3 regions of the Duganella sp. HH101 genome follow, and region 3 is predicted to be linked to each of the others. Evidence: predicted binding sites of a transcription regulator. Region 3 holds the regulator's gene; each other region holds the start of a gene.
The links. Region 3 encodes sigma-54, which starts transcription at its own class of promoters, with help from an activator protein. Its sites were predicted from a motif close to TGGCANGNAANCTGCTTT; they were not measured.
Positions count from the first base shown of each region.

Region 1: the regulator sigma-54 is predicted to act here: its motif matches at 1,863-1,880, upstream of DUGA2_RS27885 (urease accessory protein UreD).
Region 2: the regulator sigma-54 is predicted to act here: its motif matches at 2,074-2,091, upstream of DUGA2_RS12695 (PEP-CTERM sorting domain-containing protein).

Region 1 covers NZ_LRON01000025.1:85,608-89,307, reverse strand. Annotated here, with positions in the region: gene ureC (urease subunit alpha) at 1-333, opposite strand, end outside; gene DUGA2_RS27895 (urease subunit beta) at 335-661, opposite strand; gene DUGA2_RS27890 (urease subunit gamma) at 673-975, opposite strand; gene DUGA2_RS27885 (urease accessory protein UreD) at 984-1,853, opposite strand; gene DUGA2_RS27880 (PEP-CTERM sorting domain-containing protein) at 2,037-2,726, shown strand; gene DUGA2_RS27875 (NAD-dependent epimerase/dehydratase family protein) at 2,842-3,700, shown strand, end outside.
Region 2 covers NZ_LRON01000006.1:314,440-318,139, forward strand. Annotated here, with positions in the region: gene DUGA2_RS12690 (GNAT family N-acetyltransferase) at 61-1,194, shown strand; gene DUGA2_RS12695 (PEP-CTERM sorting domain-containing protein) at 1,204-1,812, opposite strand; gene DUGA2_RS12700 (Crp/Fnr family transcriptional regulator) at 2,119-2,709, shown strand; gene ppa (inorganic diphosphatase) at 2,753-3,295, opposite strand; gene DUGA2_RS12710 (thioredoxin family protein) at 3,491-3,700, shown strand, end outside.
Region 3 covers NZ_LRON01000018.1:83,947-87,646, forward strand. Annotated here, with positions in the region: gene lptC (LPS export ABC transporter periplasmic protein LptC) at 1-106, shown strand, start outside; gene lptA (lipopolysaccharide transport periplasmic protein LptA) at 135-713, shown strand; gene lptB (LPS export ABC transporter ATP-binding protein) at 716-1,468, shown strand; gene DUGA2_RS24175 (RNA polymerase factor sigma-54) at 1,474-2,952, shown strand; gene hpf (ribosome hibernation-promoting factor, HPF/YfiA family) at 3,031-3,390, shown strand; gene DUGA2_RS24185 (alginate lyase family protein) at 3,493-3,700, shown strand, end outside.

The sequences.
Region 1 (3,700 bases), on a different contig from region 3:
GGCCATCGTCACATTCGGCTGGATATCCGGATTGCCGGCCTTGCCGATGGCGGCGATCATGCCGCTTTTCAGGCCGATGTCCGCCTTGACGATGCCCCAGTGGTCGACGATCACCGCGTTGGTGATCACCGTGTCCATCACGTCGGCGGCCACGCGCTGCGACTGGCCCATGCCGTCGCGGATCACTTTGCCGCCGCCGAATTTGACTTCCTCGCCGTAGGTGGCGTAATCGTGTTCGATCTCGATAAACAGTTCGGTATCGGCCAGGCGAATGCGGTCGCCCTTGGTGGGGCCGAACATTTCGGAGTAGGCGCGGCGCGAGATTGTAGCCATGTCAGCCCTTCGGTGGATTCGGATCGAGCTTGCCCATGACTTTGCCGTTGAAGCCATAGACCTTTTGCTCGCCGCCCAGCTTCACCAGTTCCACCGTGCGCTGCTGGCCCGGCTCGAAACGCACGGCGGTGCCGGCGGCGATATTCAGGCGCATGCCGTAAGCCTTCCAGCGCTCGAACTTGAGCTCCGTATTGACTTCGAAAAAATGGAAATGCGATCCGACCTGCACCGGCCGGTCGCCCTGGTTCGTCACCACGACAGTCGCGGTGGCGCGGCCTTCATTGAGGCCGATCTCGCCCTCTTCGAGCAGATATTCACCTGGGATCATGATGACCTCCTTTAGGGGATGGGGTTGTGGACGGTAACAAGCTTGCTGCCGTCGGGGAAAGTGGCTTCGACCTGGATGTCCGGGATCATCTCCGGTATGCCTTCCATCACATCGGCGCGGCTCAGGATGCGGGTGCCGTCGGACATCAGCTGCGCCACGGTCTTGCCGTCGCGCGCGCCTTCCATGATGGCGCAGGTGATCAGCGCCACCGCTTCCGGATAGTTCAGCTTCAGGCCGCGCGCGAGGCGGCGCTCCGCCACGATGCCGGCGGTGAAGATCAGCAGCTTGTCTTTTTCTCTTGGTGTCAGGTCCATGGTGGTTCTCAGGTTTGCCAGATGCGCGGCGTGACGGCCGCGCGGCCCAGCAGGTGCGGGCGCAAACGGCGCCATACAATCAGCATCAGGCGGCGCGCGGTTTCGCTGTCGTCGCCCAGGTGGCGTGCGACCAGCACGCCCTTGGTGTGGGTGATGCCGAACAGGTGGTCGCCGTCGGCGGCAATATCGGCGCGGATGTCGGCCAGCAGCGCGGCCAGCACGGCGGCCGCCGGCGGCTTGCCGGCGGCGACCAGCGTGGCGCAGACGCTCTTGCCGTCCAGCGCCAGCGGGCTGTCCAGCCGTCCGCCCAGCATCGCGCCCTGCTCCCACCAGATCAACTTGCCGTCGCGGCGGATGCTGCTGCGCTGGGTCACGGTGCCGGTGTTGAAGCTTTCGCCGGAACCGCGCCGGCCCATGCAGAGAATTTCGCAGCCCAGATAAGTGGCGCCGGCGGCCAGTTCGACGTGCTGCTCCAGCACCACGTTAGCGGTATCAAAAAAGATCGTTTCCTGCGGCAGCCATTCGAGTGCGGCGTCCGCGCCCACGTTCAGGCGCACGCACTGGCGCGATACCTTGCCATTGGCCTTGTACCACTTGGCCGCGCCGGGCGTGGCGATGAAAGCGTGCGCGCGCGGGCCGACGCCGACCGCTATCGACAGCTGGTCGCCGCCGACCACGCCGCCGGGCGGATGGACGACGATGGCGTGACACACCTTGGGGTCTTCGGGATACAGCGCCTTCTGCACGCGCAGCGGGCCGTAGTGGCGATTGTCGAACAGCCGCGTGGTGCCGGCGTCGTCGGCAAAGCCCAGGGTGAGGCTGGCCTGCCAGGCGCTGTGGCCGGCGGCGAGTTCTCTGGATGCGGTGGTATCGGGCATGACGAACGTAATGCAATCGTCGTGCCAGCGGAATCATGGACTACAGACGGCGTAAGGACATTTTTCGCACCAAAGCGAGCGTTTCGCACCACGGCGGTGCAGCCAGGCCTGCGGCCGGGTTTTACTTTTGTCTATTTTGATTGTAAAATAAGCACCGCTTTTTATCCCCGTTTAAGGACCACCATGCGATTCACCTCTTTTGCAGCCGCCGTGACGGTTGCCCTGGCACTGGCTCCGGCCGCACAGGCCGGCACCTTCGGCTCCAATCTGATCGCTAACGGCAATGCCGAAAACGGCGTCGCCGGCTGGAACGCCACGCCGCAGTTCGAAGTCGTCCAGTACGGCGCCGCCGGCGGCTTCCCCTTCCCGGCCGATCCAGGCCCGGCCGACCGTGGCACCTATTTCTTCGGCGGCGGCTACGCGGCGCTGTCGACCGCCAGCCAGACCATCGACCTGTCGTCGCTGGCGGCGGCGATCAACACCGGCGCCTCGCGCTACGACCTGTCGGCCTGGCTGGGCGGCTACGAGTCGCAGAACGACAACGCCAAGCTGACCGCGACCTTCTACGGCGCCGGCGGCGTAGCGCTGTCCAGCGCCAGCGTGGGCCCGGTCTCCAACTCGGACCGCGGCAACCACACCGGCCTGCTGCTGCGCGACGCCCAGGGCTATATCCCGGTCGGCACGCTCAACGTCGGCATCACGCTGGACCTGACCCGCAACGCCGGATCCTACAACGACGGCTATGCGGACAACCTGTCCTTCGCCGTGGCCGCCGCACCGGTGCCGGAAGCCGATGCCTACGCCATGCTGCTGGGCGGCCTGGCCCTGCTGGGCGTGGTCGCCAAGCGCAAGCAGCGCGAAGCCCAAGCCTAAGACTTCAGCTTGATCCTTGCGCCGTAATCAATAGTACTTTGCGCCGCGCGGCCTTTTTGCGCGCGGCGTTCATCCCCATACTGTTTGCTTATCGATTTGATTAAGTGAGAACAGTATGAAAATATTCGTCACCGGCGCAGCAGGCTTCATCGGCGGTTCCATCGCAGCGGGACTGGTGCGCGCAGGCCATCAGGTCACGGGCCTGGTGCGCAAGCCGGAACAGCTGGCAGAGCTGGCCAGCATCGGCGTGGCCGGCGTGGTCGGCACCTTGAACGATCGCGACCTGCTGATCGCCCAAGCGCAGGCGGCCGACGCCGTCATCAACGCCGCCAGCAGCGACAACCGCGCAGCCGTCGAAGCCTTCATCGACGCCCTGGCCGGCTCCGGCAAGGTATTCCTGCACACCAGCGGTTCCAGCATCGTCGGCGACGCCTCCGGCGGCGAAGGCACCGACCGCATCTACCTCGAAGACCAACTCCCCGCCCCCACCGCCGACAAGGCCGCGCGCGTCGCCATCGACGACCTGGTGCTGGCCGCCGCCGGCCGTGGCGTGCGCTCGGCGGTACTGTGCAATACGCTGATCTACGGCCACGGCGCGCTGCCGCGCGACAGCGTGCAGCTGCCACGCCTGCTCAAGCAGGCGCGCAAGAGCGGCATCGTGCGCCATGTGGGGCGCGGCTTGAACATCTGGTCCAACGTCCACATCGACGACGTGGTCGACCTGTACCTGCTGGCGTTGGAAAAAACCGAAGCGGGAGCGTTCTACTTCGTCGAAAGCGGCGAGGCCTCGTTCCGCGACATGAGCGCGGCCATCGCCCACGCGCTGAAACTGGGCGAGCCGCAGGACTGGCCGCTGGAGCAGGCCAGGGAAGAATGGGGCCATGAAATGGCCTCGTACGGACTGGGCTCCAACAGCCGCGTGCGCGGTGAGCGCGCACGCCAGCAGCTGGGCTGGGCGCCGCATCGCCCGCCAG
Region 2 (3,700 bases), on a different contig from region 3:
GCCAACAGACACGGCCCAGATAGGCTAGACTTGCGCCAACATCAAGGGCCGGAGGCAGGCGTGGCAGAAGCAGAGTTTACGATCATCAATTCGCTCGACGGCGTCGACCCCGCGCAATGGCAGGCGCTGGCCGGCGACAACCCGACGCTGAGCCACACTTTCCTGCACGCGCTGCACGACAGCGGCTGCGCCGCCGAGGACACCGGCTGGACGCCGCGCTACCTGGTGCTGCACCGCGACGGCGTGCTGGACGGCGCCATGCCGCTGTACCTGAAGGATCACAGCCGGGGCGAGTACGTGTTCGACCACGCGTGGGCGGACGCCTTCCACCGCAACGGCATCGAGTACTACCCCAAGCTGCTGTCGGCGGTGCCGTTCACGCCGGTGACGGGCAGCCGCCTGCTGGCGCGCACGCAGGAAGACCGCCAGCTGCTGGCGCGCGCGGCGCTGCAGGTGGCGCGGCAGCTGGGCACCTCGTCGCTGCACATCCTCTTCCCCGACGAGCAGGACAAGCAGGCGCTGGCCAAGGCCGGCTTCATGCTGCGCGAGGGCGTGCAGTTCCATTGGGAGAATGCCGGCTATGCGGATTTCGAAGCCTTCCTGTCCAGCATGAAGATGGAGAAGCGCAAGAAGATCCGCCAGGACCGGCGGCGCGTGCTCGATGCCGGCATCGCCTTCGAGCACCTGGCGGGCGCGCAGATCGGCGCCGGGGTGCTGGAATTTTTCTACAGCTGCTACGTGTCGACCTACCACGCGCATTATTCGACACCGTATCTGTCGCTGGAGTTTTTCGAGCGCTTGCTGCGCGAGACGCCGGACAGCATGATGATGGTGCTGGCCAAGCGCGGCGACGCGCCGGTGGCGGCCGCGCTGAACCTGGTGGGCGGCGGCATCATGTACGGGCGCTACTGGGGTACGCAGGAATTCGTCTCGGGCCTGCACTTCGAAACCTGCTATGTGCAGTCTATCGATTACTGCATTCGGCACGGCCTGGCGCGCTTTGAAGGCGGCGCGCAAGGCGTGCACAAGATGTCGCGCGGACTGGTGCCGACGCCGACCTGGTCGGCCCACTGGGTGGCCGACCCGCGCTTTGCCGACGCCATCGCCGACTTCCTGCAACAGGAAACGGCAGCCATGGACGAATACATCGATGAGCTCGGTGAGCGCACCCCGTTCAAGGCACAGCTGCCCTAGCGTACCTGCTTACGCTGCGTTGCGGCGGCGGCGCGCGGCGGCGCCCATCACGGCCAGGCCGGCGAGCAGCATGCCGTAGGTTTCCGGTTCGGGCACGGCAGTCACGTTCAGGTCGGTCAATACCACGCCGCCCGAGCCGCCCAGCTGGCCAGGGCAATTGGCCGAATTGCACGGATCGAACACGATGCGGCCCACGTTCACTGCGGGAATCGACAACGTGAACCACTGATTGCCGGCATTGGTGCCGAACGTCGGCGAGTACCAGGTGCCCAGCAGCGCATTGCTGCCGAAGGCGTAAGCGGTGATGCCGAAGGCGTCCGGATCGCCGGCGCCGTCGCCGGCACGGATCGAGATGTTGCTGACCGCATGCGCGAAAGTGAACGTGATGTCGCTGTCGCCGCCACCGCCGGCAAACAGGCCGCCGCCATACGCATCCGTGTACGCCAGGCTGCCTGCCTCGGAAGTCATGGTCAGGTCGCCGAAGGTCGCATTCTCGTAGTTGTGACCGTCGGTCATGAAGGTGCTGAAATCGTAGTTGGTGGCGGCGGCGCCTGCGCTCCAGCCCAAACCAAGGCACAGTCCGGCGGCGGCCAGCAAACGAGTCATTGATGTCGTCATAAAATTCCCCATTAAATTAATTGTAAAAAATACAAATTTAATAGTACGTGGTTATTATTTTTACATCAAGCAATATGTAACAAATTGGCATAAAACCGCAACAAAGCGGGCGGCGGCATGGAAACGCCCAAACGGTTAGAATGGTAGCGTTAACTATTATCTTCCCGGGGATGAAACCAGTTTGCTTCACAGCAATTTCAATCGGGCCTATACTCTGTGCCCCTTGGAGGGTTTTATCAGGAACGTGGCAAGCAAAGCATGAATGCAGATTTTATAAGACAGCGTGAACGGTTCAAGACCGCCACGATGAAGCGGATCGACGTCAGCGATGAATCCTACAGCAACGTGACCGAGCTTCTGGCGCCTATCGCCAAGCCCTTCCACGTGCGCAAGGGAGAATACCTGCAACGTGCCGGCGTGCCGGCCACCCAGGTGCACTGGATCAGCGGCGGCGTGGTGCGCAGCGGCTTCTTCAACCGCGACGGCCTCGAAGTGACGCTGCGTTTCTACCGCGAGGGCGAATCGGCCACCACGCTGACCGACCTGATCGCCGGCGAGAACGGGCAAGCGGCGGTGCAGTTCCTGGTGGCGGAAACGCCTATCCATGGTTTCACCCTCGATTGGAAACGTTCCTGCGAACTGCGCGCGCAGCACGAGGTGATGCAGCACTACCATCTGAACATCGCCATGCACGGCCTGCAGACGCTGGCGCAGCGCGCCTACACCAATGGCGAGACCTCGGCCCACGAGCGGCTGGCGGCCTTCCGCGAAGAGTATCCGGGGCTGGAGGCGCGCATCTCGCAGCGTGCCATCGCATCCTACCTGGGCATCACGCCGCAATACATGTCGCGCCTGCGGCGCGAGGCGGAAGCGGCCAGCGGCGCACCGCGCGGTTGATAAAAAAAAGCCCCTTGCGGGGCTTCTTTACTGGTCGCGTGAGTTACGCAATACCGTTTTCTTTTTTGTAAGCGGCAACGCCGCTCAGGATCTCTTCCTTGGCTTCGTCCGGACCGTACCAGCCGTCGATCTTGACCCATTTGCCTTTTTCCAGGTCTTTGTAGTGCTCGAAGAAGTGCTGGATCTGGCGCAGACGCAGTTCGTTCAGGTCTTCCGGCTTCTGCCAGTGGCTGTAGATCGACAGTACTTTGTCGACCGGCACGGCCAGCACTTTGGCGTCTTCACCGGCTTCGTCGGTCATCTTCAGCACGCCGACAGGACGGCAGCGCACTACCACGCCCGGGATCAGCGGGAACGGGGTGATGACCAGCACATCGACCGGGTCGCCGTCTGCGGACAGGGTGTTCGGCACGTAGCCGTAGTTGCATGGGTAGTGCATGGCGGTGCCCATGAAACGATCGACGAAGATCGCGCCCGATTCCTTGTCTACTTCATACTTGATCGGATCGGCGTTCATCGGGATTTCGATGATGACGTTGAAATCGTTCGGCAGATCGCGGCCGGAAGATACTTTATTCAAGCTCATGGGGGTTTCCTCGTAAGTGCTGACAAATGTTTAACCGCGTAATTATAGCGAACTACAGCCCGCTTGTGCAGCGCAGCAGCGCCGTGACGTGGCCGAACGCCGGTTTCACGACAATCTTGTTACTCCCCGCTGCGCTGCCGAAGGCATAAAGTCGTCCTGCGGCGCCTATCCCTGGCGCCTCCAAAGGAGACTGCAATGACCAGTACTATCAGCAAAATCAGTCGCAAGGCGCAGACCGCCGGAACCTTGAGCCACGCCGTCGTATCCCCCGCCCAGTGGCTGCAACAACGCCAGGCCTTGCTGGCGCGCGAGAAGGAACTGATGCGCCTGCACGACCAGGTCGCCCGCGAACGCCGGGCGCTGCCGTGGGTGCGCGTGGAAAAAAACTACGTGTTCGACACGCCG
Region 3 (3,700 bases):
CAAGACCACCGCCACCGGCGTCGGCATGAAGGCCAACAACGCCACCCGCCAGGTGCAACTGGGCGGACGCGGGCAGCTGGTGATGCCGCCGCGCGACGCCCGCTGACGAACCCAATACGATGAATGGAATGACGATGAAGAAATTGATACTCTCGGCCACGATGCTGCTGCTGGCGATGACCGCCGCGCACGCTGAAAAAGCCGACGCCAACAAACCGACCACGATCAACTACGACGACCTGCAGATCGACGACGTCAAGCAGATCAAGACGCTGATCGGCAACGTGGTGCTGACGCGCGGCACCTTGCTGATGAAGTCGCCGAAGGCGGTGATGACCACCGACCCTGAGGGTTATGACTTCGTCGTGCTGACCAGCACGCCGGGCACGCCGGCCACCTTCCGCCAGAAGCGCGACGGCGCCGGCGACCAGTGGGTCGAAGGCGAAGCCGAACGCATCGAATACAGCAACAAGACCGACCTGGTCAAACTGTTCTCGAAAGCCAAGATCCGCCGCCTGGAGGGCGGCCGCCTCAGCGACGAGGTCGACGGCGAATTCATTTCCTACGACAGCCGCAAGGAACAGTTCGCGGTGAAGAACAGCGTCACCGGCGAGAGCAAGCCGGGCGCCGGCCGCGGCACCATGGTGATCCAGCCGGTGATCCGCCCGGCGCCCGCGCCAGCCGCGTCGACCCCGCCTGCGACGGAGAAGTAAGCATGGAAGCATCCTGCGGTAGCACCCTGATCGTGCGCGGCCTGCAAAAGACCTACGGCAAGCGCCAGGTCGTGCACGACGTGTCCCTGCAAGTGGAATGCGGCGAAGTGGTGGGTCTGCTCGGCCCCAACGGCGCCGGCAAGACCACCTCGTTCTACATGATCGTCGGCCTGGTGCCGTCGGACGCCGGCAGCATCGATATCAGCGGCACCGACATCTCCTCGCTGCCGATCCACCGCCGCGCCTCGCTCGGCTTGTCCTACCTGCCGCAGGAAGCGTCGGTGTTCCGCAAGCTGACGGTGGAAGAAAATATCCGCGCCGTCCTCGAAATCCAGAAAGTGGACGGCAAGCCTTTATCCAAGGCTGCCATTGATGAACGGCTCAATACCCTGCTGGCCGATTTGCAGATCGAAAAGCTGCGCGAAAACCAGGCGCTGTCGCTGTCGGGCGGCGAACGCCGCCGCGTGGAGATCGCGCGCGCGCTGGCGACCAACCCGCGCTTCGTGCTGCTCGACGAACCATTCGCCGGGGTCGACCCGATCGCCGTGATTGAGATCCAGCGCATCGTGCGCTTCCTCAAGGAACGCGGCATCGGCGTCCTCATTACCGATCACAATGTGCGCGAGACGCTGGGCATCTGCGACCGCGCATATATCATCAACCAGGGCACGGTATTGGCTTCAGGCCGGCCAGACGACATCATCGCCAACGAATCGGTGCGTCGCGTGTATCTGGGTGAACACTTCCGCATGTAAAACCCATGAAACAGTCTTTGCAACTGCGCACGTCGCAGCACCTCGCGCTGACACCGCAATTGCAGCAGTCGATACGGCTGCTGCAACTGTCGACGCTGGAGCTGCACCAGGAACTGGAACAGCTGCTGACCGATAATCCGCTGCTGGAGCGCCTCGACGACCCGCTGGACCGCTCGCTGCGGCTGCTGTCGGACGGCGCCATCAGCCAGCAAGCCCCGGTCGGCGATGCGCCGCCGGAAGGCCCGCCCAACGCCCAGGAAGCGCCGGCCGCCGACGCCGACAACTACGACGGCCCGGCCGCCGACACCGAGAGCACCAGCAGCGACGCCGATGTCGACTGGAGCGACGCCGGCCGCAGCAAGGCGCCCGACGACGAGGACTCGCGTCCGCAGCTGGAGGCCAGCCACTGCACGCTGCGCGAGCACCTGATGGAGCAGATGCGGGTGACGGTGCTGGAGATGCGCGACCGCGCGCTGGTCGAGCTGATCATCGACGCGCTGGACGAAAACGGCTACCTCGAAGAACCGCTGGAGGAAATCCTGGCGCGCTTGCCGGAAGAGCTGGAGATCGACCTCGACGAACTGCGCACCGCGCTGTCGCTGCTGCAAAGCTTCGATCCGATGGGCGTGGGCGCGCGCAACGCGTCCGAGTGCCTGGCGCTGCAGATCAAGCGCCTGCCGGGCATACCGATGGTGACGCGGCGCATGGCGCTGGCCATCGTGGAAAACCACCTGACCTGGTTTGCGCAGCGCGATTTCAACAAGCTCAAGAAGGCGCTGCTGTGCGACGACGAGGATTTGCGCGAGGCGCAAACCGTCATCCGCCAGTGCAATCCGCATCCGGGTTCGGCCTTCGCGTCGGACGTGTCGGACTACGTGGTGCCGGACGTGATCGTCAAGAAATCGCGCACCGGCTGGCAGGTCAGCCTGAACAACGACGTCATGCCGCGCCTGCGCGTCAACGCCATGTACGCCAACCTGCTCAAGCAGGGAAAAGGCGAGGGCGCCATGGGCGCGCAGCTGCAGGAAGCCAAGTGGCTGATCAAGAATATGCGCCAGCGTTTCGACACGATACTGCGCGTCGCCCAGGCGATAGTAGAAAGACAAAAGAACTTTTTCTCGCACGGCGCGGTCGCCATGCGCCCCCTTGTGCTTCGCGAAATTGCTGATACACTGGGTCTACACGAGAGCACTATTTCTCGTGTAACAACTCAAAAATATATGCTGACCCCGCATGGCATGTTTGAGTTGAAATATTTCTTTGGTAGCCATGTCGCCACCGAAGCGGGGGGGGAAGCAAGTTCGACGGCGATACGCGCACTCATCGTGCAATTGACAGGAGCAGAAGACCCGAAAAATCCTTTATCCGACAGTAAGATTGCGGACATGCTGGGAGAACAAGGCATGGTGATTGCGCGACGAACTGTTGCCAAATATCGCGAAGCGTTGAAAATCCCGCCAGTCAGTCTCCGCAAGTCTTTGTAGTTATTCTGGTTCCTGCGCGCCCGGCAGTAATGGGCTACGCACTAACCGTAAGAAGCGACATTATCTCTAGGAGTGTGTATGAATCTCACCATCAGTGGACATCATCTCGAAGTGACCTCGGCCATCCGTGAATATGTGCAGAACAAGCTTGAGCGCGTCACCCGCCACTTTGATCAAGTGATTGATATTGCTGTCATCCTGACTGTAGATAACCTTAAAGAGAAAGAGAAACGCCAGAAGGCTGAAATCAACCTGCGTCTGTCGGGCAAAACCGTCTACGTGGAAAGCCTGTCGCAAGACCTGTACGCCGCCATCGATACCTTGATCGACAAGCTGGATCGGCAGGTCATGAAGTACAAAGCCAAGGTCCAAGAGCACGGCCACGATGCGATCAAGCATCTCCCGGATAGCTACGAACCCGCTGCCGCCGCCCTATAACAACGGCCCCGGCACCATCAAACTAAGGGCGCAGAGGCGCCCTTTTTTGCGCCCGGATAGTTTAGAGTAAACGTTTTCCAAATGTCTTCTGATGGGAGTGGCATGAAACGAACTAAACTATTTACAGCCTGGCTGCTGGCGCTGGCCGCCCCGGCCGCGCTGGCGTGCACCGCGCCGCCGCCGGCCGTGATCGATATCGACGCCAACAGCTATTACTCGGATGCGCATCACTCTGTCATCGATCCGGTGCTGCGGGCACGCAATATCGCCAACACCAAGCCCATCGACGACTTCCTGGCCGACGTGGCGA